3 regions of the Paenibacillus sp. J22FR5 genome follow, and region 2 is predicted to be linked to each of the others. Evidence: riboswitches for the same ligand, from Rfam matches in the RefSeq annotation. Region 2 holds a riboswitch; each other region holds the start of a gene.

Region 1 (4,325 bases), on a different contig from region 2:
TCTGGACCAACCAGCAGTCGCACCAAATGCGGCACGATCAGTCCAACGAAACCAATGACCCCTGCCACAGATACCGCAGCAGCTGTGATCAATGTCGCCGTGATCAGAACGATTAGCTTTGTACGCTCCACATGCACACCCAGATGGGCGGCTTGACGCTCACCTAATGATAGCAAGTTTAACGATCTCGCATAGCTTAGGAGAATGACGAGACCTATCACGAGATAGGGTGAAATCATATACGTATATGACCATCCCCGCAACGCTAGACTGCCCATGAGCCAAAAAATAATCTCATTAATCGTTTGGTTCGAAATCGAAACTAAGAACGACACGAACGCACCGAGAAATGCTTGCATCACGACACCCGATAGAATCAGCGTCTCCATCTTCAGCTTCCCTTCAATCATGGCTAGCTTTAGGACCAAGAACAAGGAAATAAGCCCCGTCATGAAAGCCACAATCGGGATGGACCATTGCCCGAACCAAGCCACTTGAAGCCCGAAATAAATGAGAAAAGCAGCCCCTACAGAAGCTCCTGAGGATACGCCAAGTGAGTACGGATCGGCCAGCGGATTACGCAGGACGCCTTGGAAACCAGCCCCAGCTAAGGAGAGTACAGCCCCAACAAGAACACCTAGTAATACACGAGGAATTCGCACTTTATTCATAATTTGTTCGGAGGATTGCGGCCAATTTACCTCGATGTGATTTCCTAACCAAGGAAGATGCTTACCCAATATCCCTACAATGTGCGAAATAGGAAGATGGGCCGTACCGATGGATAAACTCACCACAATAGAAAGAAGAAGGAGTATAACTCCTACTCCTCCCCCTAGCAATAATTTTCTTTTCATTATTTCACCAATTCAGGATAGATACCTTTCGCCATTTCCAGAAGTCCATCCGTCAATCTCGGACCTGGGCGACTTAGCGAGTTTTGGTCGAGACCTACCACACGTTTATTTTTGACAGCGTCAATCGCATCCCAACCACCGCGCATACGTATAATCTCTTCCAACGGTTTTTTGCTCTTCGTATCAACAACCCCGTTAGCAAACAGGATTACGTTCGGATTCTGCTGAATGATTTTCTCTTCACTAATTTCATACCAGCCTGCTTTATCGGCAGCAACGTTAATACCACCAGAGAGCGTAATTAATTCATCCATGAACTCTCCGCTTCCCACTGTCCAGCCTGGTGCAAATTCGATGTACACTTTTTTCTTGTTCTCTTGCTTCACATCTTTCACGGCATCGACAACCTTCTTACGATCCGCTTTCATTTTGGTCACAACTTTTTCAGCCTGCTCCTGATGATCGGTAATGAGACCGAATGTTTGAATATTGGTAATCGCATCATCTAATGTTTTCGGCTCTACTTTAAACACATTAATGTTCATCGCACGAAGTTTCTCAACCGATTCTGCATTCATGGATACACCTGTGAAAACAAGATTTGCATTGGAAGCAATGACAGCCTCTAGGTTTGGTTTCGTGATGCTGCCTAGCTTCGGTTTCGTTTTCGCCTCTTCTGGATAATCATCGTAATCAGACACACCCACGATATTCGCATCTAGCCCAATTGCAAACAGTGCTTCTGTCTCAGACGGTGAAACGGATGCAATCCGTTCAGGCGCTTTGTCAAACGTAAACTCTTTGCCTGTCGCATCCTTCACTTTCAAAGGATACGTTGTTTTCTTTGCTGCAGCAGGAGCCGTCGTTGCCGTTGTCGTTGGCGCCTTCGTCCCCTCGCCACCAAGTTTCGATGGATCCGAAATTTCTGCATCCTTTTTACCACATGCTGCTAAGGAAATGGCTGTTGCTACTGCTACCGTTAGAATAAGACCCTTTTTGACCAAACTTTGTTTCATCGACGGAACCCTCTTTCTGACCTTTTGATTTTCGATTGATTAATTCCAACAAAAAAATCTCCCTGTTCACTAGGAACGAAGGAGACGATAAATCGCGGTATTGGGCAACGAACTTAGCTACGCTGCTTCCTGATTTAACGCGATCCTTTTCCTCGAAGGATGTTGTAACGGCACCTTAGGCAGGTATCCTGACTCTCCAGCCATTCGCATGGTTGAATTACAGTGGCGGGACCGCGCCGGACTTGAACCGGCTTCCCTTTTAACTTCTAAACTTCTATTCCGAAGCTTAGCAGCACCTTTGGTTGCATAGTATACGATCAATCTATTTGTCGATTATAGACGTTCTCTTACTTTTGTGCAATGACTTTGAGAACTTTCAAAGCCTCGTCCATTTTCGGAGCATTCTGAGGAACGAATGCGAATAAACCTTTACCTTCAAATCCTTGCTCTTTCATCCATTTATTCCCTGCTAACGGAATGCCGTACAAATGCTTCTCCGCTGCTTTTCCTTCTTCCTTGATTTCGATTACCCCATCAGGATAATCTGCAGGATTGATTGTGTTGTCTAACGAAACGAATCCCGCTTGATTACTCAAGCCTTTGAACTGTTCTTCTCCCAGGATGAAAATACCGTTACCGCCAGCAGCCAGCTCAACAATCATTTTTTCCAAAGAAAAAATAGGGGATGTATTCAGCTTTACGGTAGGCATTTCCCCAACCTTAGCTTTTAAAGATACTTCCATTTTCTCTGCCGCTTCACTAGGAAAACCATTGGGGCCCATAATAAATACGGATACATCTGCTTTAGGTCCACCGCAAGCTGTTAGAGTCAGCATCATTCCTAGCAATACAACGAATAGCCATTTCGCCTTCATGTATGTAAATCCCTCCGTCGTGTACTCTCTATTTATCGATAGTCGCCAGAAAAGTCGGTTTTCACCGACTTTTCTTTCCTAATGTCATATATTCATTTATTTTTTGATCCAGCATCGTGCTTAATTCAACAACTGCATCAGAAGTCATTTCTCGTCCTTCCATGACCATCTGTTCCATTTTCCGTCTTAATGTATGAATCTCTTCTTCCAGTAAAGTTAGGGAATTTTGCTTTTTGGCATGTCTGGTCAGCCAACGCGGCCCAAACTCTTGTTCGCGAATTTGAAATTGCTTTTGAAAGCTAGTAAGCTGATATTCCATAAAAGCCATGCTCATCCCTCCTTACTCTAAGAATACCAGTTTTCGTCTACTATGAACATATGAATTTAGAAGATTCTTATAATTTCCTCAAGAAATTACCGATTCTCTCTAAAGCTTCATTGAGCTGGGAAACACTATAAGCATAAGAGCACCGCAAGAAGCCTTCTCCTCCAAGTCCAAACACATCTCCAGGCACTGCAGCAACCTTAGATTCGTACAAGAGACGCTGTGCAAATTCATCGGAAGTTAAGCCCGTAGCAACAATACTTGGGAACGCATAGAATGCACCTTGTGGTTCATGGCATTCAAGTCCTACCTCACGGAAGCCTTTGACAACCAATCGTCTCCGTTGATTATAGGATTCTATCATACGATCCTTCTCTTCAAGTCCATTCGTCAACGCCTCATGAGCAGCGACTTGACCCATGACAGGTGCACACATCACCGTATACTGGTGAATTTTGGTCATAGCCGAGATCAGTTCCCTGTGACCGCAGGCATAGCCCATCCGCCAGCCTGTCATTGCAAAAGCTTTGGAGAACCCGCTAACGAGAATCGTTCGATCCTGCATCCCTGGAACCGCGGCGAAACTCACATGCTTCTGACCGTACGTCAACTCCGCATAAATCTCATCAGAAATGACAATCAGATCATGTTCTTCAACCACTTTGGCAATTGGCAGCCAGTCCTCATAGGTCATAATGCCGCCCGTTGGATTACTTGGGTAGCATAGAATTAATATTTTGGAACGTGGCGTAATCGCATCACGAAGCGCCTTTTCCGTTAATTTAAATTGATCCTTAGCGAACGTTTCGATGCCAACTGGCACACCACCGCTAATGGCTGTGATCGGCGAGTACGAAATATAACAAGGCTCCGGAATTAGAATTTCATCCCCCGGCGTAATCAGGGACCGGAGCGCTAAATCGATCGCTTCGCTGCCTCCAACCGTTACGAGCACTTCATTGGATGGTTCATATTTGACTTTAAACGATGTATACAAATAGTTCGCAATCGCTTCACGAAGCTCAGGAATACCTGAGTTTGGCGTATATTTCGTTCTACCGCGCTCCAAAGAATGAACAGCTGCTTCACGAACGTGCCAAGGCGTGGAGAAATCGGGTTCGCCAACACCTAAAGAGATGATATCCTCTTTGCTATTGCTAACGAGGTCAAAAAATTTCCGAATGCCGGACGGCTTCATTTCACGTACAGCAGGAGCGAGGTAGTCCTGCATGGATTTTTTACTTGATTGAAT
Region 2 (4,325 bases):
TCAAGTAACGTTAGTCCTGTTTTCAGGGCGCAACTTTACAGGGAATTTTCGAATTTTCCGTGGCAGCCAGAACATTTCAGACTTACGAGCATTCAACTTTAACAATGTAACCTCGTCGTTTATTCTGGTTGGATTCCGTTTAACAACTTCTCAGATTCGTACCATTCAACGTACTGGCAGAATGCCAAGCGACATTTCCGAATTATAGACAGGCTAAAGGGGACGCTGAAAAGCGCCCTTTTTTGTTCAGCCCTTCTGCAGGGTGTTAAAGTTCCACTAATGCATCGCGGAGTTGGAGTCGGTACACATTGCTGTCACTTTCTTCTTATAGAGTAACATAAAAACGATTTCAAAAATGTCTGCCCGGAATATGTGAAAGAATAAAAATTTATTTATATCCATATTTTCCCGGTGGTTATTAAAGCTGGATGATAGAATTGGTAAGATTAATTAACCTTTAATTGAAAATAGGAATTAATAATGAGTACAGCCAGATCAATTCTAAAACCCCAATAGGAGTTGTGCTATCATGAATAAAATTCAGGAATTTAACGCATTGCATGAATCAAATGATGTTTTTTTGCTAGGGAATGCTTGGGACTTATTCTCCGCACTTTCACTCGTGAAAGCCGGATTTAAAGCAATCGGTACAACCAGTTGGGGAATAGCCCAAAGTTTAGGATATTCTGACGGCGAAATGATTGAATTTCAAACACTGCTAAATGTTGTCAAAATGATAATAGATCATGTGAAAGTATCTGTTACGGTAGATATAGAGTCAGGTTATGGAGAAAATGATCAAACGATCGTTGAAAATGTATTAAAACTTGCATGTTTAGGAGTTTCAGGAATCAATATAGAGGTTTCTCACAAGCAAATAGTAGGTCTCAAGCCATTGAGCCAACAATGTAATCTTATATCGAAGATTAGAACTACGTTAGAGGAGAATGGCTATAAAGGTTTTTATATAAATGCAAGGACGGATACATATTTACAAAATCAAAATCCTCTAGATGAAACGATTTACAGAGCAAAAGCCTATGTCGATAGTGGAGACCCCGTTGTACACTTATTGTCCAATCAAAATAAAAATAGGTTGTTAAAAAAGGATTTAATTTTGAAGTAGAGAATTATAATTAAAGAAAATTTCATATCTATCTCACTAGGTGCCCTTGCGTGAGCAAGGCATAACAGGGAATCGGGTGTAACTCCCGAGCGGTCCCGCCGCTGTAACCGAGGAGCCTCCTTCTTTATATGTCACTCAGAATTAAGTCTGGGGAAGGCAGAGGGAGTGCAATGAAACGGAAGCCAGAAGACCTACCTAGTCGAGCACACCAAATACGCCTTCGGAGAAAAGGAGTGGTGACGAAAAATGAACTGGCAGTTTAGCTCTTCTTAACTTGTCATTTATTACCGTTCCCATAAGTAAGTCCCGAAACCTTAGAGGTCGTCGGGGCTTTTTTTGTGCATTAATTGCAATAAATTTGAAAACGAAAGAGGTAATCATCAATGTCAACTGTTTCACTTATACTTCTTGTTTTTGTTTTGGGTCTACGTCATGGTTTAGACGCGGATCATTTAGCTTTTATTGATGGACAGACGCGGTATAATTGGCGGATGGGAAGTCCTATTGCTCGCTGGGTAGGTACCTTATTTTCATTTGGCCATGGAGCAGTAGTAGCTAGTATGGCAATTGTTTTGGGTATGTTTATCAAGGATTTTGAATTACCGGGTTATTTCGATACGGTTGCAACATGGATTTCTGTACTTTCACTTTTTACCATTGGAACTATAAATATCTATAATCTCTTGCGTTCTAAGCATAAAAATGAAGATTTTCAAGTTAAAGGATATAGAGGAAATTTTATTGCAAAAGTTTCCAAAGGAACAACAAATCCATTTTTAATTATTTTAGTTGGTGCGATTTTCGCATTAGCCGCTGAAACGATCAGTCAGACATCCGTTTGGGCACTTGCTGCGGGTAATAAAGTCGAATATATGCCTGTCATTTTGGGAATTGTTTTCATGATTGGGATGATGCTAACGGATACCTTGGATTCGTTGATTGCATATCGAATGGTTCATCACTCAGGGAAACTTGGGCAAGCGGCTTCAAGATTATTCGGGTGGGTTATAGTAGTTCTTGCGTATGGTGTTTCGTTATATGAAGCTTTTACATATTTCAACCCTTGGGCCGAAATTGATTTTGAAATCATAGGAATTGGAATCTTTTTATTCTTACTACTTTGTTTTGTATTTGTCACGCTACGCGCTAGGAAGAAATCCCACGCATTAACTTAATAATCACTTGAAATCAATGTGCGAAGGCGAACGCCTAGCTTGATTTGTGTGCAAAACTATACAATAAATTAATTGGACAAAGAGTTTTCAGTAATGGTATCATCAAGAAAAACTAAATATTTTTATGGAAATAGGTTCTGGACTATGTATTAGTCTAGTTAAAAGGGAAGTTCGGTGAAATGCCGTCACGGACCCGCCACTGTAAGGAATGCTAAAATTAATTGGCACTCTTCTGGTTTTTATGTCACTGAGGAAAACTTGGGAAGACACCAGAAGAGATATTCTAAGTCAGGAGACCTGCCTATTTTGACAACACAATTGACCTACGTGGATTTAGGGAGTGTTAGAAGCTCCCTTTATTTTCTAAAATGAGTTTGGCATATTGGATGAAGTTGCCATTCCATCATATAGATTTTAATGTCAGGCACCTCTAACATTTTTTTTGTTAGAGGTGTTTTTTGTTTGCCCTGCTTTGAATATAGTGTAAAAAGGAGTGGACGAGAATGAGAGGGAAATTATTAATTATCGGTTTTGGACCCGGCAGCTTCGAACATATTACCAAACGCGCGCGCGAGGCCATTCAGGAAAGTGAGGTTGTAATCGGGTACAACACTTACGTAGATTTGATTGCAGATCTACTTACCAGTCAATCGATTGTCCGTACAGGAATGACAGAGGAGGTTAGCCGCGCCCAAGAAGCCGTTCGACAGGCGGAAGCAGGCAAAAAGGTAGCGGTAATTTCCAGCGGGGATGCAGGAGTTTATGGCATGGCCGGGTTAGTCTATGAAGTCTTAATAGGCAAGGGATGGTCGCGTACAGATGGTGTGGAGGTAGAAATCGTTCCAGGTATTTCTGCCATTAATTCGACTGCCTCTCTATTAGGAGCGCCCATTATGCATGATTCTTGTACGATTAGCTTGAGTGATCATTTGACGCCATGGACGCAGATAGCCAAACGAGTGGAGGCTGCAGGACAAGCTGATTTTGTCATTGCGCTCTATAATCCGCGAAGCGGTAGAAGAACAAGACAAATTGTGGAGTCGCAGCAAATTCTTCTTAAGTACCGATCTCCAGATACGCCTGTAGGTATTGTAAAAAGCGCTTATCGCGATCGTGAGCAAGTGGTGATTACAACGTTACAGAATATGCTCGATCATGATATTGGCATGTTAACTACAGTCATTATAGGCAACTCGACCACGATGATATATGAAGGCCTTATGATTACACCGCGTGGTTATCAAAGAAAATACACTTTGGATTCGGATGTGCAGCGCTTAAGACCACATCAACGCTTGCAAACGGAGGCGGAGCCTTGGGCTTTAGAACAGTGGAAAGAAGAAGATGAGACTGACCATGAGCTGTATGAAGATGAGTTCGATCGTATAGAAAAATCTGAACCGGTGAAGCCAGTTGGAATACCGAATCCTCACTCATTTGCTATGGAAGCCTTACATTTAGTTAGCTTATCCAAAGGGATAACAGAGCGGAACTCTCCAATCGAGCTCATGCAGCCATCGTATAAGCAAGAAGCAATTTTTGAGTTTGCGGTAAGTCCGGGGTTAGCCAATAAGAAATTTACTGCCAAACAAATGGCTTTACTAGCTGAAATCGTTGGGGATAAAGGCGACATTGAATATACACCGCATCATCAATTAATTGTTCGTGTCGCTGTTGCAGAGCCGGATCATATTACCAGTAGACTGACGAACGAGGGCTTCATTTTATCACCTATAGGAGATGTTGTTCAGTTGAAGGCTTGCGACTTTTGTAATCTAGAAAAGGTTGAATCGCTCCCCTATGCGGAGAAGATCAATGAGATGATTGGTGGAATGAATGTTCCCAAAGAATTAAAAATTGGCTTTAATGGATGTGGAATGGCTTGCTATAACGCTGTTAGTGAAGATATCGGCATTGTATATCGCAAGGAAAAGTTTGACTTGTTCTTAGGCGGTAAAACCGTGGGAAGAAACGCGCACACGGCCCAGCCTGTTGCGGAAGGAATTGAACCGGAGGATATTGTA
Region 3 (4,325 bases), on a different contig from region 2:
TCGGTATCACAATTCGTGCGGAAGTGATGACCGCGAGTCTCGAGCTCTTTTTTTAACTCTGGAGCGTTATAGAGTTCGCCATTATATACGATGGTATACGTATAGTCGCCTTGTTTGCGGACCATCGGCTGAGCGCCGTTCTCAGGATCCATAACACTAAGGCGTCGGTGTCCAAGGGCACAATGCTGTGAAATCCAGGTACCTGAGGCATCAGGTCCACGCAGATGGAGCGTTTCCGTCATATTTTCTAGAATGGACGGGTACCCGGTCAAGTCTTTCCGCCAATCTATCCAACCCGTTATTCCGCACATAGACGTTCCTTCCTTTCTTTTGGAGAGAGCATAATGATAAAGGGTATGCAAATGGAAGGTATTAAATGTCTGTCCAGAAAGAGGTAGGAGCAAGCAGGACGTGGTTTTTGTGACGAAGGTGATTAAATTTCGGGCTTCCGTGACATTCTAAAAGGGTAATGCCATTCTTTCTTCAGGAGGCGAGTGCTCATGGATAGTCATTTCATTAGCAAGCTGCATGAGAAGCAGAGGAAAGCCGAGAAGAATAAAAGGACTCAAGGTGACGGTCAGACAGGCAAGAACTTGCCTCACAAGATGCACTAACGTCTTATGGCATGAGCAAAAGCCTGTAGGGAGAGATTCCTACAGGCTTTTTGTTTTTCAGACAGCCCCACTAAGTTGGAGAAGATAACCAGCATATTGGGTGCCGAAACCCTCCATACTAATGTGGCGTTCACTCTATAAATAGAAGGAGTTGCTTACCATGGGTAAAAAGAAAAATATGAATCAGAAAACGCAAAGCGCAATCGATCACTCGAAGCAATCATCTCGTATTCAATCGAATCTGGATTCAACAGAACCAGGTCACCATCAACCAAACAGACCATCCGTGTAAAATGACGGTAGTCGAGCACCCTTGCTGGGAATAAGGCAGGGGTGTTTCTCTTCGTCTAACCTTAGGAAGGGATGAGCTCGCTTCTGCTTGGTCGGAATAGCTTAGCAGCCTCGACCATAACGCGTAGAGCGGCAATGGTCTCTTCCTTGCCTCGCGTTTTCAAACCACAGTCTGGATTGATCCAGAATAGCTCAGGCTCTAGCACCTGAAGTGCACGCTCAATCATTTCAACCATTTCCGTTACGGAAGGGACGCGCGGACTGTGAATGTCATAGACACCAAGCCCGATTCCTTGATCATACGTATGCTCCTCGAAGCTGTGAATCAGCTCCCCATGACTTCTAGATGTTTCGATTGAGATGACATCCGCATCTGTAGATAGACTTAACGCGATCGAAATCAGCTGGATTCAATGACTGTACGAGAATTGGTTCATCGATTTGTACCCATTCCACACCTTCAGCAGCCAATTCTGTCAAAATACGTACATAGAGCGGGAGGAACAACGCAATAAGACGGTCGATTTCCTCAGCTTTATAACCCTTGCCCAACTTAAGGAAAGTAAATAAGCCGAGAATGACAGGCTTGCCTTGAATGCCAAGCTTCTGCTTTGCCTCCCGATAGGCTTCTAGTGGCTTGTTGATCGTCAGTTCCGGCCGTGCGTCTTGTAATTCAGGAACAATGTAATGATAGTTGGTGTTAAACCATTTCGTCATTTCACAAGCCGTCGCCCCTTGGCTGCCGCGAGCCATCGCATAGTACGTTGCAAGAGGTACTTCGCCGCCTGCGTAAAGGAAACGGTTTGGAACTAGTCCAAACATAGTAGACGTGTCTAGAACGTGATCGTACAAGGAGAAGTCGCCGACAGGGATAAGGTCAATCCCTTTTTGCTGCTGCAGGCGCAGGTTATGAAGACGGATGTCTTCAATTTGCTTTGAAAACTCGCTTTCATCCAATTTGCCTGCCCAGAAAGCTTCTAAGGCTTTCTTCCACTCACGATTTCACCAATTCTTGGATATCCTAAATTACTGCTCATTAATGCGCACATGTTGTAATCCTCCTCAAATTTTGTTGTTTACGACCTCCGGAAATCAAAAAAGGGCATCCCTAACCTTAATAAAAAAGGTTAAAGATACCCTGTGTATGTGTATACAGTGTTTATGATCTCTAACACCTCCCTATCTCCCGTAGGTAAAAACAGTGCTGTCAGAATTAGGCAGGTCTCCTGGCTCCAGAATCCTCGTCAAACACTAGCCTTCCCGATCCTTCGATCAGTGGCACCTCAAGCGTCGACTCCTCTGTTACAGTGGCGGGACCGCGTCGGTATTACACCGAACTTCCCTTTTAAGCTCTCGTTTATTTGGCTAAACAAGAGCACCTATTCCCACAATATGCAATTGATGAATACTATACATGATATCGCAGATCATGCAAAGACTTTTGTTTTTTAATGTTCTGGAAATGAAAAAAAGACCGCGATTTCTCGCGGTCTTTCCTCTTGCTTGACGTCCCAGGAGGGATTCGAACCCCCGACCGCACGCTTAGAAGGCGTGTGCTCTATCCAGCTGAGCTACTGAGACATAGGTCACTTCTTACCGCATGGACGTGATCCGTTTGGCGAAGCAAGAGTTATAATATCATATCGATTTGTAGGAAGTCAACACTTCTTTGAATATTTATTTTTGCATTCATTTGGTCGATGGAGTAAACTGTCACAAGCGAGACCACGAACAGAGGTGATCCCTATGTCAGACCCTACTTTGGATAATGTCATCCTTTTTCCTAAAACAGAAAAGTTTTATGAAGACGAGCTAACGAAGCTGTTACGCTCCGAGCAATATAAAGAAGCACTTGAGATGCTTACTTATCTCCTGCAGTTTCCCACTGTCGACACGAATAAATCCGAGCAATGGGAAGCCTTGCGACATTGGTTGCTCACAATGTTTCCAGAAACGATGTTTCCATCTACAGAGGCAGACGAGAAGGATTCAGAGGAAGAATCCGCCTTATTGCGGCAGTACATTCATGAAAAGGCAGCCTCAGATGATGGAGCTTTTGTGATGAAGTTGCAAAAGATGCTTCAAGAAGGAACATTGGAAGGACAAGTTAGCGCCTTGGAACAGCTTGCTTATATTGAGCAACCCGAGGTGAGCCAATTCGTAAAGACCTGGCTTTGTGAAAGGGCCAGACACCCGCATCTGCAATTCAAAGCACTGCAGACGCTTAAACAGATGGGGGAGCATGGGTATATTGAGTTTCCCAAAAACGGTAAAACCGTGCTCGTCGAAATTGATGAAACCCCGCTTACCGCGGAGGATTTTCCATTACGTATTCGTGATATGATTCGCAGAGTCGGGGACATTAGTGAGATAAGCCAACCTGACTTTGTCTACTTTGCCACCCAGACTTGGCAGGAGTTTCTTGCCTATGCGTATGGAACCTCGATTTACACAGAGTTACTGAGGACAGAAGAAAGTGCGGTAGACGTGTGGGCCTCCGCGCTGCATGCGATTCTGCAAGAAAAATTGTTTGGTACCGTTGAGCGCGAGGAGTTGCTAGAAACGTATGGAATTGTGGATGCAATGACGCTGGAATGGAAGCGAGCGCACAACGTGCTTAGCGCTTTTGTCAAGCAATTTACCCCAGATCCTATCTAAGAACAAAGCGCGCCTTGAAATGAAAATGTTATATGGTATAATAGAATGGTTATAATGAGCTTAACGTGAAAAATATATGTCATGGTACATTTTTGGAGGGGAAGGCATAAAATGAAAGCAAGTTGGGAAAAAATAGAGAAGAACGTTGGCGTTCTTGAAGTTGAAGTTGGGGCAGAACGTGTAGCAGATGCTTTGGATAAAGCATTTAAAAAGGTATCAGCGAAAGTGAATGTTCCAGGATTCCGTAAAGGGAAAGTGCCACGTTCCATCTTTGAAGCTAAATTCGGTGTTGAAAGTTTGTATCAAGATGCTTTGGATATCATTTTGCCAGAAGTTTATGTTGAAGCGATTGAAGAGGTTAAAATCGAGCCTGTTGATCGTCCTGAAGTAGATGTTGAGCAATTTGGTAAAGGTCAAGTCTTGAAATTCAAAGCAAAAGTAACTGTTAAGCCTGAAGTAACGCTTGGCGATTACAAAGGAATCGAAGTAGAAGCAGTTAACGCTACGGTTTCTGAAGATGAATTGAATGAAGAGCTTGCACGTTTACAACAGCGTCATGCTGAATTGGTTGTTCTTGAAGAAGGACAAGCTGCTAATGGCGACGTCGTTATTCTTGATTTCGAAGGATTCGTTGATGAAGTAGCATTCGAAGGCGGGAAAGCGGAGAAGTATTCGCTTGAGCTTGGATCCAATTCTTTCATCCCAGGTTTTGAAGAGCAACTTGTAGGTCTTGGTAAAGGCGAAGAGAAAGACGTTAATGTT

The links. Region 2 has a riboswitch for cobalamin ahead of AC58P7_RS17715 (HoxN/HupN/NixA family nickel/cobalt transporter). Riboswitches for the same ligand answer to the same signal wherever they lie in the genome.
Region 1: linked by a shared signal. The riboswitch ahead of AC58P7_RS20980 (ABC transporter substrate-binding protein) and the one ahead of AC58P7_RS17715 (HoxN/HupN/NixA family nickel/cobalt transporter) in region 2 are both predicted to bind cobalamin.
Region 3: linked by a shared signal. The riboswitch ahead of AC58P7_RS16560 (uroporphyrinogen decarboxylase/cobalamine-independent methonine synthase family protein) and the one ahead of AC58P7_RS17715 (HoxN/HupN/NixA family nickel/cobalt transporter) in region 2 are both predicted to bind cobalamin.

Annotation. Positions count from the first base shown of each region.
Region 1 is NZ_JCAUAN010000018.1:21,343-25,667, forward strand. It holds gene AC58P7_RS20975 (FecCD family ABC transporter permease) at 1-857, opposite strand, end outside; gene AC58P7_RS20980 (ABC transporter substrate-binding protein) at 857-1,873, opposite strand; cobalamin riboswitch at 2,035-2,188, opposite strand; gene AC58P7_RS20985 (hypothetical protein) at 2,221-2,748, opposite strand; gene AC58P7_RS20990 (aspartyl-phosphate phosphatase Spo0E family protein) at 2,810-3,076, opposite strand; gene AC58P7_RS20995 (aminotransferase class I/II-fold pyridoxal phosphate-dependent enzyme) at 3,144-4,325, opposite strand, start outside.
Region 2 is NZ_JCAUAN010000013.1:38,238-42,562, forward strand. It holds gene AC58P7_RS17705 (hypothetical protein) at 1-208, shown strand, start outside; gene AC58P7_RS17710 (isocitrate lyase/PEP mutase family protein) at 530-1,126, shown strand; cobalamin riboswitch at 1,148-1,339, shown strand; gene AC58P7_RS17715 (HoxN/HupN/NixA family nickel/cobalt transporter) at 1,510-2,301, shown strand; cobalamin riboswitch at 2,417-2,620, shown strand; gene cobJ (precorrin-3B C(17)-methyltransferase) at 2,805-4,325, shown strand, end outside.
Region 3 is NZ_JCAUAN010000011.1:135,429-139,753, reverse strand. It holds gene asnB (asparagine synthase (glutamine-hydrolyzing)) at 1-311, opposite strand, end outside; gene AC58P7_RS16575 (DUF4023 family protein) at 501-614, shown strand; gene AC58P7_RS16570 (hypothetical protein) at 775-906, shown strand; gene AC58P7_RS16565 (hypothetical protein) at 968-1,231, opposite strand; partial or broken gene AC58P7_RS16560 (uroporphyrinogen decarboxylase/cobalamine-independent methonine synthase family protein) at 1,281-1,954, opposite strand; cobalamin riboswitch at 2,104-2,303, opposite strand; tRNA gene AC58P7_RS16555 (tRNA-Arg) at 2,413-2,486, opposite strand; gene AC58P7_RS16550 (hypothetical protein) at 2,652-3,563, shown strand; gene tig (trigger factor) at 3,675-4,325, shown strand, end outside.